DNA from 3 places in the Geoalkalibacter ferrihydriticus DSM 17813 genome. Region 2 is predicted to be linked to each of the others. Evidence: predicted binding sites of a transcription regulator. Region 2 holds the regulator's gene; each other region holds the start of a gene.
The links. Region 2 encodes HrcA, which represses chaperone genes, less so after heat shock. Its sites were predicted from a motif close to TGTTAGCACTCNNNNNNNNNGAGTGCTAACA; they were not measured.
Positions count from the first base shown of each region.

Region 1: a site for HrcA is predicted at 1,975-2,005, ahead of groES (co-chaperone GroES). Genes of this name have one in related genera too.
Region 3: a site for HrcA is predicted at 2,530-2,560, ahead of rpoH (RNA polymerase sigma factor RpoH). Genes of this name have one in related genera too.

Region 1 is NZ_JWJD01000001.1:430,618-434,802, forward strand. It holds gene groL (chaperonin GroEL) at 1-1,530, opposite strand, end outside; gene groES (co-chaperone GroES) at 1,573-1,863, opposite strand; gene GFER_RS02130 (hypothetical protein) at 2,100-2,672, opposite strand; ZMP/ZTP riboswitch at 2,903-2,989, shown strand; gene GFER_RS02135 (pyridoxal-phosphate-dependent aminotransferase family protein) at 3,101-4,177, shown strand.
Region 2 is NZ_JWJD01000001.1:752,562-756,746, forward strand. It holds gene hemW (radical SAM family heme chaperone HemW) at 1-873, shown strand, start outside; gene hrcA (heat-inducible transcriptional repressor HrcA) at 1,030-2,073, shown strand; gene grpE (nucleotide exchange factor GrpE) at 2,087-2,695, shown strand; gene dnaK (molecular chaperone DnaK) at 2,749-4,185, shown strand, end outside.
Region 3 is NZ_JWJD01000002.1:439,577-443,761, reverse strand. It holds gene GFER_RS08190 (acetyl-CoA hydrolase/transferase C-terminal domain-containing protein) at 1-362, opposite strand, end outside; gene GFER_RS08185 (outer membrane protein assembly factor BamD) at 711-1,460, opposite strand; gene rpoH (RNA polymerase sigma factor RpoH) at 1,645-2,499, opposite strand; gene GFER_RS08175 (response regulator transcription factor) at 2,635-3,072, opposite strand; gene GFER_RS08170 (cytochrome c biogenesis protein ResB) at 3,253-4,185, opposite strand, start outside.

The DNA.
Region 1 (4,185 bases), 320 kb from region 2:
GGCCACGGAGCCTGCGTTCTGCAGCGCATAGCGGGAGACTTTGGTGGGATCGATGATACCGGCCTCAATCATGTCGCAATAAGTGTCGGTGGCGGCGTCAAAACCAAAGGCACCGCTTTCGCTCATGACCTTGTTGACCACGATGGAGCCTTCCATGCCGGCATTGGCCGCAATCTGGCGCAGAGGCTCTTCAAGGGCCCGGCGCACGATCTTGACGCCGAACTCCTGCTCGCCTTCGACCTTGATGGTGTCGAGCGCGCTGATGACGCGAATCATCGCGACGCCGCCGCCAGGCACGATGCCCTCTTCCACAGCCGCGCGAGTCGCATGAAGGGCATCTTCAACGCGGGCTTTCTTCTCTTTCATTTCGGTCTCGGTGGCGGCACCGACCTTGACCACGGCAACGCCGCCGACCAGTTTGGCAAGACGCTCCTGGAGCTTCTCCCGATCATAGTCGCTGGTGGTTTCCTCGATCTGGGCGCGAATGATCTTGACCCGCCCTTCGATATCGGCCTCGGCGCCGGCACCGTCGATGATGGTGGTGTTGTCTTTGTCGATGACGATGCGCTTGGCGCTGCCGAGCATGTCGAGTGTTGCATTCTCAAGCTTGAAGCCGATCTCTTCGCTGATGACCTTGCCGCCGGTCAGAACGGCGATGTCTTCGAGCATGGCTTTGCGGCGGTCACCGAAGCCGGGGGCCTTGACGGCAGCAACGTTAAGGGTGCCGCGCAGCTTGTTGACAACCAACGTGGCCAGAGCTTCGCCCTCGACGTCTTCGGAGATGATCACCAGGGGGCGGCCCTGCTTGGCGACCGGCTCGAGCACCGGCAGCAGGTCGCGCATGTTGCTGATCTTCTTGTCATGGATGAGAATCAAGGCGTCTTCGAGCACGGTTTCCATGCGCTCGGCATCGGTGACGAAGTACGGTGAGAGATAGCCGCGGTCGAACTGCATGCCCTCGACAGTCTCCAGAGTGGTCTCCATCGACTTGGCTTCCTCGACGGTAATGACCCCTTCCTTGCCGACTTTCTCCATGGCCTCGGCGATAATGTTGCCGATGGTGGCATCGCCGTTGGCGGAGATGGTGCCGATCTGAGCAATTTCTTTGTGGTCCTTGATGGGCTTGGAGAGCTCACGCAGGGACGCAACACAGGCTTCGACGGCCTTGTCGATGCCGCGCTTGATTTCCATGGGATTGTGCCCGGCGGTGACCAGCTTGACGCCTTCACGGTAAATGGCCTGGGCCAAGACGGTGGCGGTGGTGGTGCCGTCACCGGCGACATCGGAAGTCTTGGAGGCGACTTCCTTGACCAGCTGCACGCCCATGTTCTCGAACTTGTCCTCGAGTTCCATTTCTTTGGCAACCGTCACGCCGTCCTTGGTGATCAGCGGTGCACCAAAAGATTTTTCGATGACCACGTTGCGGCCCTTGGGACCGAGGGTGACCTTGACGGCATTGGCCAGAGCATTGACTCCTGTGAGAATCTTGGCGCGGGCGTCCTGCCCGTATTTGATTTCCTTAGCTGCCATAATAATTATGTCCTCCTTGTCAGGATTAAGTTTAAGAGAGAATTAGTTTTCAACGACGCCGAGAATATCTTCTTCGCGCATCATCAGATATTCCTTGCCTTCGATCTTGATTTCGCTGCCGGCATACTTGCCGAACAACACCTTGTCGCCGACCTTGACATCGAGAGGCAGCACCTTGCCGTCTTCGGTCTTCTTGCCCTTGCCTACGGCGATGATCTGGCCCTGCTGGGGTTTTTCCTTGGCGGTGTCGGGGATAATGAGGCCCCCGGCGGTTGTGGTCTCTTCTTCAATTCTCTCAACGATGATACGGTCGTGCAGCGGTCTGATGTTCATTTTCTTTTTCTCCTTTCCGCGAAGCGAAAGATAAGCGGAGTCGAGCCCCCGCGATTAATCCGTCTGAATGACGACGAACAGGTTTGATTTCCGGCCTGTGCTCTTAAATTTTGTTAGCACTCACCGCAAGCGAGTGCTAACGACAGGCCTAAATATAATCAGCTCAAAAACAATGTCAAGGGGGCAAAGGAGAAAAAAAAACGATGGGCGGTGGAGGGAGAAAGACGGATGGTCGGTTACCGCTGAGCGGCGACCGGTTTATACTCTTCCATCAGAGCGCTCCAGAGACCGGCGGCGAGGGCGGCGGCGACGCGATGAGCAAGTTCGGCGCGTTTCTCGTCCAGCGTGGCGCGCTCATGATCAAAAAAAACGCCATCGGGATATTCGATCATCAGGGTTGGCTCGGCTGGGCCGGGTTGGCGCAATTCGAGGCGCGCTTTGATGCGGATGTCGGTGGAGCGAGAGCCGCTGTCTTCGATATAACCGAAGATCTCGCCGGTGACATAGTGGCGCGCGGCAAGCCACGCGGGGTCGATGCGGGCGAGCTCCTCTTTGAGAATGATGAATTCGAAAGCATCGTCCCCAAGGGTCGCGGCGCGCTGGTTGAGCTCATCGATGAATCTGTCGAAGAGCGGATCGGCCACTGCGGCGGGAACCATCACAGTGCGGAACGGCACGACAAAGACGGCGTCCATCTCGGGACGGGCGGCAAATCCGGTTTTCTTCTCGACGACGAGGGGCGAGCCGGCAACACAGGCAGCCAGCAGCAACGCAAAACCAAAAACCATCGAGACTCGCATTATTTTCATCCGATTCGCCCTTCCCGGCACACTGGAATGACTCTCGCCAACCATTGGCACCCACTAAGGGTCAATCTTAGCCGCGGCGCCACTCTCCTGTCAACGTCGTTCCCTTGGCGCCCGGATCTCACGGTTTCAGGTTGACACTCAAGGCCCCCCGCGAGTAGATTACTCGACACTTATAAATATAATAAATGCAACTGAACTAGTTGCATAGAATACAAACAACGACAATTGCAAAGGTCTCCCGCAACCGGCGCTGAAGTGGACATCCCCCGGGGAGCAGGAACGCATGGACCGAGAAGCCGCACGCCTGGGCACCTTTCGCGAAAAGGTCCAGGCGTTTTTTTATCCATGACCAGGGACCTGCAAGCGTCTCGGTTCCCCCCCCGATCAATGACAGCTGACAAATGACATCCCTGCAAGGAGCTTTCCCCATGCACAAAAAACTCTACATCCCCGGCCCGGTGGAGGTGTCGCCTGATGTCATGGAGGCCATGTGCGCCCCCATGGTCGGCCATCGCATGAAAGAATATGCCTTGGTCCATGAGAAAGTAACCAGCGCCCTCAAACAATTGCTCAACACCCAGGATCCGGTGTTTCTGTCTACATCCAGCGCTTTCGGCGTCATGGAAGGGGCGGTGCGCAATCTGGTGCAGAAACGCTGCGCCTGTTTCGGCAACGGCGCCTTTAGCGGCAAGTGGCACGACGTCACGCGCCGTTGCGGCATCGAGGCCGACCTGTTCAGTGCGCCCTGGGGCGCGCCCATCACTGCCGCGCTGGTCGAGAAAGCCCTGTCCACGGGAAAATACGACGCCATGACTCTGGTCCACAACGAAACCTCCACCGGTGTGATGTCGCCCTTGGATGAGATCGCGGCGGTCATGAAAAAGTTTCCGAAAGTCTCCTTTATCGTCGACACGGTCTCCTCAATGAGCGCGGTTCCCCTGGATCTGACAGAATTGGGTACCGATGTCTGCTTGGCCGGGGTCCAGAAAGCCTTCGGTCTGCCGCCGGGGCTGACGGTTTTTTCCGTCTCGCGGCGTGCCCTCGACAAGGCCCGTACCACTCCCGCCCGCGGCTACTATTTCGATTTTGAGGAATTCGAACAGAATGACCTTAAGCACAACACGCCGAGCACCCCGTGCATCAGCCTGATCTACGCCCTGGCCCATCAACTCGACAAGATGTTTGCCGAAGGCCTTGCCCAGCGCTATGCCCGCCACGCGCGCATGGCCGATGCCGCGCGCGCCTGGGTGCAGACCCAGGGCTTCAGCCTGTTCGCCGCTGAAGGTGCGCGCTCGCAAACCCTGACCTGCGCCAACAACGATGGTCGCACCGATCTTGAAACCCTGAAAAAACTCGCCGCTGAGCGCGGCTATGCCATCGACAACGGCTACGGCAAGATCAAGAACCAAACCTTTCGCATCGCTCACATGGCCGACATGACCCTGAAGGATCTGGATGAGCTGTTCGGTCTGCTCGAGGAGTTGCTGCCCCAAGCGCGAAAATAGACGCACCG
Region 2 (4,185 bases):
GACGCGGAGATTTCCCTTGAAGCCAATCCCGGATCTCTTACGGCAAATAAGCTGCGTGATTATCGCCGCGCCGGGATTACGCGCCTATCGCTTGGTGTACAGTCCCTGAGCGCCCCAGCGCTCCTTACTCTAGGGCGTCTGCACGGCCCCGGCGAAGCGCGACAGGCTGTGGAGTCCGCGCACGCGGCCGGTTTCAAATCCCTGTCCCTCGATCTGATTTTCGCCTTGCCCGGGCAAACTCCGGCCTGTCTTGAAGGGGAGATCGACGCCTTTCTGGCCCTGGCCCCCGACCACCTGTCCTGCTACGGTCTTACGGTTGAAGAGAATACGCCTTTTTCTTTGCTCCAGAGTCGTGGCGCGTTGACGCTGCCCGACGAAGACACCTATGTCGCCGCCTTCAACCTGTTGCACGCCCGATTGCAGGACGCCGGATTCGAGCATTATGAAATTTCCAACTATGCGCGACCCGGCCATGCCTGCCGCCACAATCAGGTTTACTGGCAACGTCGCACCTGCCTCGGGATCGGTGCCGGGGCGCACTCCTTTCACGAACGAGGATGGGGAGAGCGCTGGGCGGTACCCGACAGCCTCGACGTCTATCGCGAGCGGTTGCGCAGGGGCGCAGAGCCCGCCGATCTCGTGGAATCCTTTGTGCGCCAAAGCGCCATGGCTGAAACGCTCTACCTTGGTTTGCGTACCCGCGCGGGGGTTGCGCATACCGACTTTTCCCGTCGCTTCGGGTGCCGCCCGGACGAGGCTTTTCCCCAGGCGCTCAAGCAGATCCGGCCTTACCTGCGCCCTGCCTCCGGCCGTCTGTGTCTCGGTGTGGCCGGCTGGCTTCTTTACGACCATCTTATTACGTCCTTTTTGTGAGCAAACTCTTGGGTTCTTTCCCCTCCGCGGGCCCTTGACAAAGGGGGTCCCCGTTGTTAAGTTGTTCACCGTTAGCACTCACGAACCTTGAGTGCTAACGGTTTCGGCCGGGCCGGGCAAGGGTCCGGTTCGAGGTTTCAGGGGACCGGGAAAAACATGAGCGAAACCCTTAACGAGCGCAGTCGCAAAATCCTCGAAGCCATTATCGAGGATCATATCGCCTCGGCCGAACCCGTGGGATCGCGGACCATTACCCGGCGCCACGGGCTCGGGGTGTCGCCGGCCACGGTGCGCAACGTCATGTCCGATCTTGAGGAGATGGGTTACCTGGTGGCTCCGCACACCTCCTCGGGACGCATCCCGACGGAAAAAGGTTATCGATTCTATATCGATTCCCTGTTGCAGGTACGTGCGCTCAGCGCTCAGCAAAAAGAGCGCATTCGGCGTTATTGCCGACGGCGCGGCCTGCATGCCGACGAACTGCTGCGCGAAATCGGCCGGGTGCTGAGCAACCTGTCGCACTATACCGGAATCGTCATGGCGCCCCAGTTTACCGCTTCGGTATTTCGTCATATCGAGTTTGTGCGCCTGTCCCAGGGGCGCATATTGGCCATTTTCGTCGCCGAAAACGGATTGGTGCAGAACAAGATCATTGAAAGCGACGAGGATCTGAGCCGCAGCGACCTCGAGGAGATGAACAACTATCTCAACCGAACCTATACCGGGATGTCACTGCCCGAACTGAAGAAGCGTCTGGTGCAGGAAATGTCCCAGGACAAGGCGCTCTATGACCGTCTGCTGAGACGTTCCATGACCCTGTTCAACGCGGCCTTTACCGAAGAGGACAACCGCGAGGTGTTCATCGAAGGGGTCAGCCGCATGTTTGAACAGCCGGAATTCAGCGACTTGTCGCGCATGAAGCGCTTGTTCAAGGCTTTCGAGCAGAAAAGCATGCTGGTGGAGTTTCTCGACAAGTGCCGCGAAAGCCAGGGCGTACGGATTTTTATCGGCAGCGAAACCGAATATCGTGAAATCGAAGGGTGCAGCCTGATTACGGCCAGCTACAGCAGCGCCGACGGTGGCACCATCGGAACTCTGGGGGTCATCGGCCCGACGCGCATGGCTTATTCCCAAGTCATCCCCATCGTCGATTATACCGCCCAGTTGATGAGTCAATTGTTCGAATCCGCAAAGGAATAGGAGAAGCGAGAAGGTGTCCAAAAAGAAAGAAGAAACGCGGGACGCATCACCCGAACAGGGTGAGCCTTCCCCCGAAGAACTGCAGGCCGAAGCCCCGTCCGCTGAAGAGTCCGGCGAGGCGGTCGAGTTGGCGCGCGCCCTTGACGAGTGCCGCCAGGAAGCACGGCGTAACCACGATCTCTATCTGCGCATGGCCGCCGATCTTGATAATTTCCGCAAGCGCGCCCAGCGTGAGCGCGAGGATCTGGCAAAATTCGCCAACGAGAAAATTCTGCGCGAAATTCTGCCGGTCATGGACAATCTCGAGCGGGCCGTGGGGCATGCCCGCCAGGAAGGCGGCGACAACCAGGGGTTGTTCGAGGGTGTGGAGATGACCCTTAATCAGTTCGGCAAGGTGCTGGAAAAGTTCGGCGTCGCCCCCATCGAGAGCGTCGGCAAGGCCTTCGATCCCGCCCGGCACGAAGCCATGGGCCAGGTGGAAAGCGCCGAACACCCGGCGAATACCGTTGCCCAGGAGTTGCAGAAGGGCTATGTCCTGCATGAGCGGCTGCTGCGTCCGGCTCTGGTCATGGTGACCAAGACTCCCGTCGTGGCGCCGGATGCCGAACAAAGCGGCGAGTGAAACAAAAGAACCTGAAATTTTCAGCATAGCAACTCAAAGGAGGATTCAAGACCATGGGAAAAGTCATAGGGATAGATTTGGGAACGACCAATTCCTGCGTCGCCGTCATGGAGGGCGGTGAGCCGATCGTAATCGCCAACTCCGAAGGTTCGCGCACCACGCCGTCAATGGTGGCCTTTACCGAAAGCGGTGAGCGTCTGGTCGGTCAGCAGGCCAAGCGTCAGTCGGTCACCAACCCCGAGAACACCCTGTTCGCCATCAAGCGTCTGATCGGGCGCAAGTTCGACTCCGATGCGGTGCGCAAGGACATCAAAATCAGCCCCTTCAAGATTCTGCAAGCTGAAAACGGCGATGCCTGGGTCGAAGCGCGCGGCAAAAAGTACAGTCCGCCCGAAATCTCGGCCATGGTGCTGCAGAAAATGAAGCAGACCGCCGAAGATTATCTCGGCGAGCCGGTCAGTGACGCGGTCGTCACTGTGCCCGCTTATTTCAACGATTCCCAGCGCCAGGCAACCAAGGACGCCGCCAAGATCGCCGGACTCAACCTGCTGCGCATCATCAACGAGCCCACCGCAGCGGCGCTCGCCTACGGCCTGGACAAGAAAAAAGATGAAAAAATAGCGGTGTTCGACCTCGGCGGCGGGACCTTCGATATTTCGATCCTGGAGCTTGGCGACGGGGTCTTCGAGGTCAAATCCACCAACGGCGATACGTTCCTTGGCGGCGAAGACTTCGACCAGCGCATCATCGACTATGTTGCTGATGAGTTCAAAAAAGAGCAGGGTATCGACCTTCGTAGCGACAAGATGGCCCTGCAGCGCCTCAAGGAAGCCTCGGAAAAAGCCAAGTGCGAACTCTCGGGGTCCATGGAGACCGATATCAACCTGCCTTTCATCACCGCTGATCAGAACGGGCCCAAGCATCTCAACATCAAGTTGACCCGCGCCAAGCTCGAAAGCATCTGCGCCGATCTGCTCAACAGTCTCGTCGCGCCCTGCAAGACCGCCCTCAAGGACGCCGGCCTCTCCCCCTCGGACATCGACGAGGTCATTCTGGTCGGCGGCATGACGCGCATGCCGGCGGTGCAGAAGCGGGTTCAGGACATCTTCGGCAAGACTCCGAACAAGGGGGTCAATCCCGACGAGGTCGTGGCCATCGGCGCCGCCATCCAGGGCGGCGTGCTCAAGGGCGAAGTCAAGGACGTGTTGCTCCTCGACGTCACGCCTCTGTCCCTGGGCATCGAGACCCTCGGCGGGGTCATGACCAAGCTCATCGAGAAAAACACCACCATTCCCTGCCGCAAAAGCCAGATATTCTCAACCGCGGGGGATAATCAACCGGCGGTGTCGGTGCACGTGCTCCAGGGTGAGCGCGAAATGGCCGGCGATAACAAGACCATCGGCCGCTTCGAGCTGGTCGGCATTCCTCCGGCGCCGCGCGGGGTGCCGCAGATCGAAGTCACCTTCGATCTCGACGCCAACGGCATTCTG
Region 3 (4,185 bases), on a different contig from region 2:
TGACCCAGGTGCTTGTCGCCCATGCGGATGCGGCCTTCGTTGATTCCCTTGGCGATGTTTTTGCCGGTCTGATAGGGCCAGCGCCGGTCGATCATGTCGAGGGTCGCCCAGCGGTCTTCGGTTTCCGCGCCGACGGAGGCACCGACGAAGAGGTTGAATTTCATCTGACCCTGCAGGTTGTTTTTCTCCACATGGTCGGCCAGGGCGATGGGCACCTCTTTGGGGTAACCGGCGGGGGTGAAGCCGGACCAGGCAAGGTTCATCCCAGGCTTGAAGTATTGAATAGTGTCTTCGGCCTTCATCACCTTGCTGAGCAGGGACTTGCGACGAACGCGACTTTCCAATGTGCCGTACTCGGACATTTCTCTCTCCTCCTGTTAATTAAGTAGGACAGGCGCTGCGTGGCAAAGTGCCACGTCAGTTTTAACATCACTTAAAAAAAATTGCGGGTGAAACATACGTTCGAGGTGAAGCTAGAAGAAAAATAATATTTAATTCCAACCGAGTTGCCTGGATCGTATACAAGATTCAGGCCGCTCTGAAGTCCACATGCATGCCGACTAAAATCGCGTTATATTTAAAATATTTCCTCTTATAGTATGCTGTAAACGGCAAGTCAAGGAAAAAGATTGTTTTTACTTTTTGTGGTAAAAGGGGCGCGCGAAGGCGCAAAAAAGGCCCTTGAGAAGGGCCTTGGAAGGAGTTTGTTTTTAGTAGGCGCGGGCGATAATTTTTTGCGCCCGGGGCACATATTGGCTCTTGGGAAATTCTCGGAACAGGGTGTTGAAAGTGTCAACCGCCTGCTCGCGCTGGTTGACTTCCAGGTAGGCGCGACCGAGATAGAAGTAAGCCTCGTCGCGCTCGAAAAAATTGGGGTATTCGGCAAAGAGATTTTCCAAACGACGAATGGCGGCCTGATACTGGCCGCTACGAAAATAAAAGCGGCCGACGTAAAGTTCGCCGGCGGCAAGCTGATCGCGGCAGCGTTGCATCAAAAAACCGACCTCTTCTCTTCGTGGATCATTGGGGAATTTGGTCGTCAGCATCTCGAAGGTGGCAAGAGCGTTGCGTGTCGCCGTCTGGTCGCGGTCGATGCTGAGCATTTGCCGGTAGTAAGACAGGCCCAATTGATAAAGCACATCGGCGCTGCGGGCATGATCCGGATGCTGACGAAGAAAGTCCTCGTAGGCTGCCGCCGCTTCCAGGTAGCGTTCGGCGAGAAAATAGGCCTCGGCAATTTTGAGTTCGGCAATGATGTTGAGTTCCGGAGAGAAATAGCTGTCGCGCACCTTCTGCCAGGATTCGATGGCCTGGTCATAGAGTCTGCGCTCAAAATAGTCCTCGCCTTCCTTGAGGTAGTGCTCGGCGGTCTGCGGTGCCTGGGGTTGCTTGGGGTTGCAGCCAAAAAGCCCGCTGCCAAGGATCAGGAGCACGGCCAGCAAAATGTTTTTTTTCAGCATGAGGGCGACCTCTGTCGTAGGGGGAGCGTCAGCGGGGGCGGTAAATGCCGCAGGCTTGCGGCCAACCCGATTGCAAGTCAAATGTAACTGCTCGGCATGATTGGCAGTGCGGTTGAATAGTAGCAAAAAAACACATTAACCCAGGCTGGTTTTTGTGTCAACGCGCGCAGCGCACGTTCCCCTGTCAGCTTTCAGCGTTGGCCGGTGCGAGGTGTTCGCGCATTTTGCGCATGGCGTTTTGCTCTACCTGGCGCACCCGTTCGCGGCTGATGCCGTAATCATCGGCGATCTCCTGCAGGGTGCGCGGTGAGTCACTGAGAATGCGCTGGTTGATGATGCTTCGCTCGCGTGGATTGAGAGTCTTGAGGGCAGAGCGAACCTGGGTCGAGCGGACCTGGCTTTGCTGTTTTTCAGCGAGTTGCTCTTCCTGGTTGTCGCGTTGATCGGCCAGAGTGTCGAGCAGGCTGTAGTCGCTGCCTTCGCTGAGTTCGACATTGAGCGAGGTGTCGCGCGCGCTCATGCGCAGCGCCATTTGTTCGACTTCCTCATCGCTTACTGAGAGTTTTTCGGCGATCTGAGCGCTGTCCGCCTCGGTGTCACGATTGCTGCTGAGCAGGGCGCGGGTCTGGCTGAGCTTGAAAAACAGGCGCTTTTGGGCCTGGGTGGTGCCGATTTTGACCAGCGACCAGCTGCGGATGATGTAGTTGTGGATGTAGGCACGAATCCACCACACGGCATAGGAGATCAGACGGATGCCGCGTTCTGGGTTGAATTTTTTAACCGCCAGCATCAGCCCGATATTGCCTTCCTGAATCAGGTCGAGAATCCTCAAGCCGTAGCCGCGATACTCGTTGGCGATTTTGACAACGAAGCGTAGATTGGCGCAGATCAGACGATGTGCCGATTCGATATCGCCACGCTTGCGGTAGCGCATGGCCAGATCGTATTCCTGCTGACGACTGAGGACGTCGAAGCGGTTGATCTGCTGCATGTAGTGGTCAATGCCGTCGTGAATGGTCGGAAGAAGTGTTGTACTCATGTGCGGAAATCTCCACGGCCGGATATGATTTGTTAGCACTCGGTCTTGCTGAGTGCTAAATATAGCAAAGAGTGTCCTTGCGGGCAAGATGCGGTTTAGATTCCGGTGTGGGCCCGGAGGCTGTTTGGGCGGAAATCAGAATTTGAATCGTTTTTTGCGCTGTGGGGCGGCGGATTTTTTCCCGGTCACCGGCGGCCGCGTTTTTGCCTGTTGCAACAGGCTCTCCACGGCAGTCTGCAGGGCCGTGCTGGTGAAGGGCTTGGCGAGGTAGATCTGGGCGCCGCAGCGAAAGCCCTGGCGGAAATCGCCGAGGTCGCTTTTGGCGGAGACAAAGGCGACAGGAGTGGATTTGACTGTTTCATTACGGCGAATCTTGTCGGTCAGGGTAAATCCGTCGCAGCCCGGCAGCATGACGTCGAGCACTACCGCGTCGGGGCGTTCGCGTAGAATCAGTTCGTAAGCCTCCAGACCGTTACGGGCCACCAGCGTTTCATAACCCAGTCGCTGCAGGACCTTAACCTGCAGGGTGAGAATGCCCGGATCATCTTCAACACAGAGAATTTTTGCCTGCATCTCAGCTTATTTCCCCTCAACTCAAGGTTGCGCGGTGATCGGATCACCTCACAAGGATCCTGCGACCGCTGTATGTGTTCATTAAAAGTTTGGACAGCCTAGCAGAAAATTCAGCTCGTTGCCACCCGAAAGCGATGCCGCCGCGGTCTGCGGCGTATGCTGAACAGGTACGCGAAGTTTTTAAAGAATGTCGGGACGATCGTGTCGGCGCCGTTTGGCATAATAGGAGAAAATGGCGATGAAAACCCCGGCGCACATGGCCAACCCACCGACCAGAGCCATGCGCGCACCCGGGTCGTGGTTGATGGTCAGGATCGAGTAGGTGCGCAGCAGCGGTTCGGTAGGCCGCAATGCGAGGCCCCGCTGCACCAGTGGTAGAGGCGGCCCTTCGCGCAGAAGGTACCAGCCCTCCCAGACCGTCTCCTGTTCCGTTCGCAGTTCCAGGTGCAGGGCTGGAGCCATCAGGCCTCCGCCCAGGGGCAGCACGCGGTTGCCCATGCGTCGGGCGTTGGGCAGAAATTCCTTGACCAGGAGCACTTCGCCGCCGGGCAGGGCCAGGGTCTTTCCAGGTTCCAGAGCCACTTGCCCGCGGCCGGGCACGAGGAAGCGAAACCCGATCGCCTCGCGGGTGAAACTGGCCGCCACAACGACCAGGCCGCGATGCATAAGGGGATGGTTGGTGCGTGCTTCGGCGGACTTGACGACCTGATCGCCTTTGAGCAGGGTGAGGTGGTTGATCATGTCGAGGGGGCGGCGACCGGTTTCATCGAACACCGGCTGAAATTCATCCAGTCGTAGGCTCAGCCCCGCGTGATGGGGCAATTCCAGTGTTTCGCCCACGGCCAGGTGATTGCCTGCGCTCCGGTAGCCGGAAATATTCCCCCAGAAAAACGCCAGCAGCAACAGGCAGAAGCCGAAATGGATCAGGTACTCGCCGGTCTTGCGCCAGCGGGTGCGCAGGCGCAGCAACCAGTCGATGAGGCAGCACAGGGTGTTGATGGCAAAGGCGATCAGCAGAACGGCGGCGATGGGCATCCACAGCGTGTGCCAGGGGGTGCTTTGCGCCGCTTCGGGATACCAGCTGCCGAGGGTAACGCGGTCCAAATCGCCGAA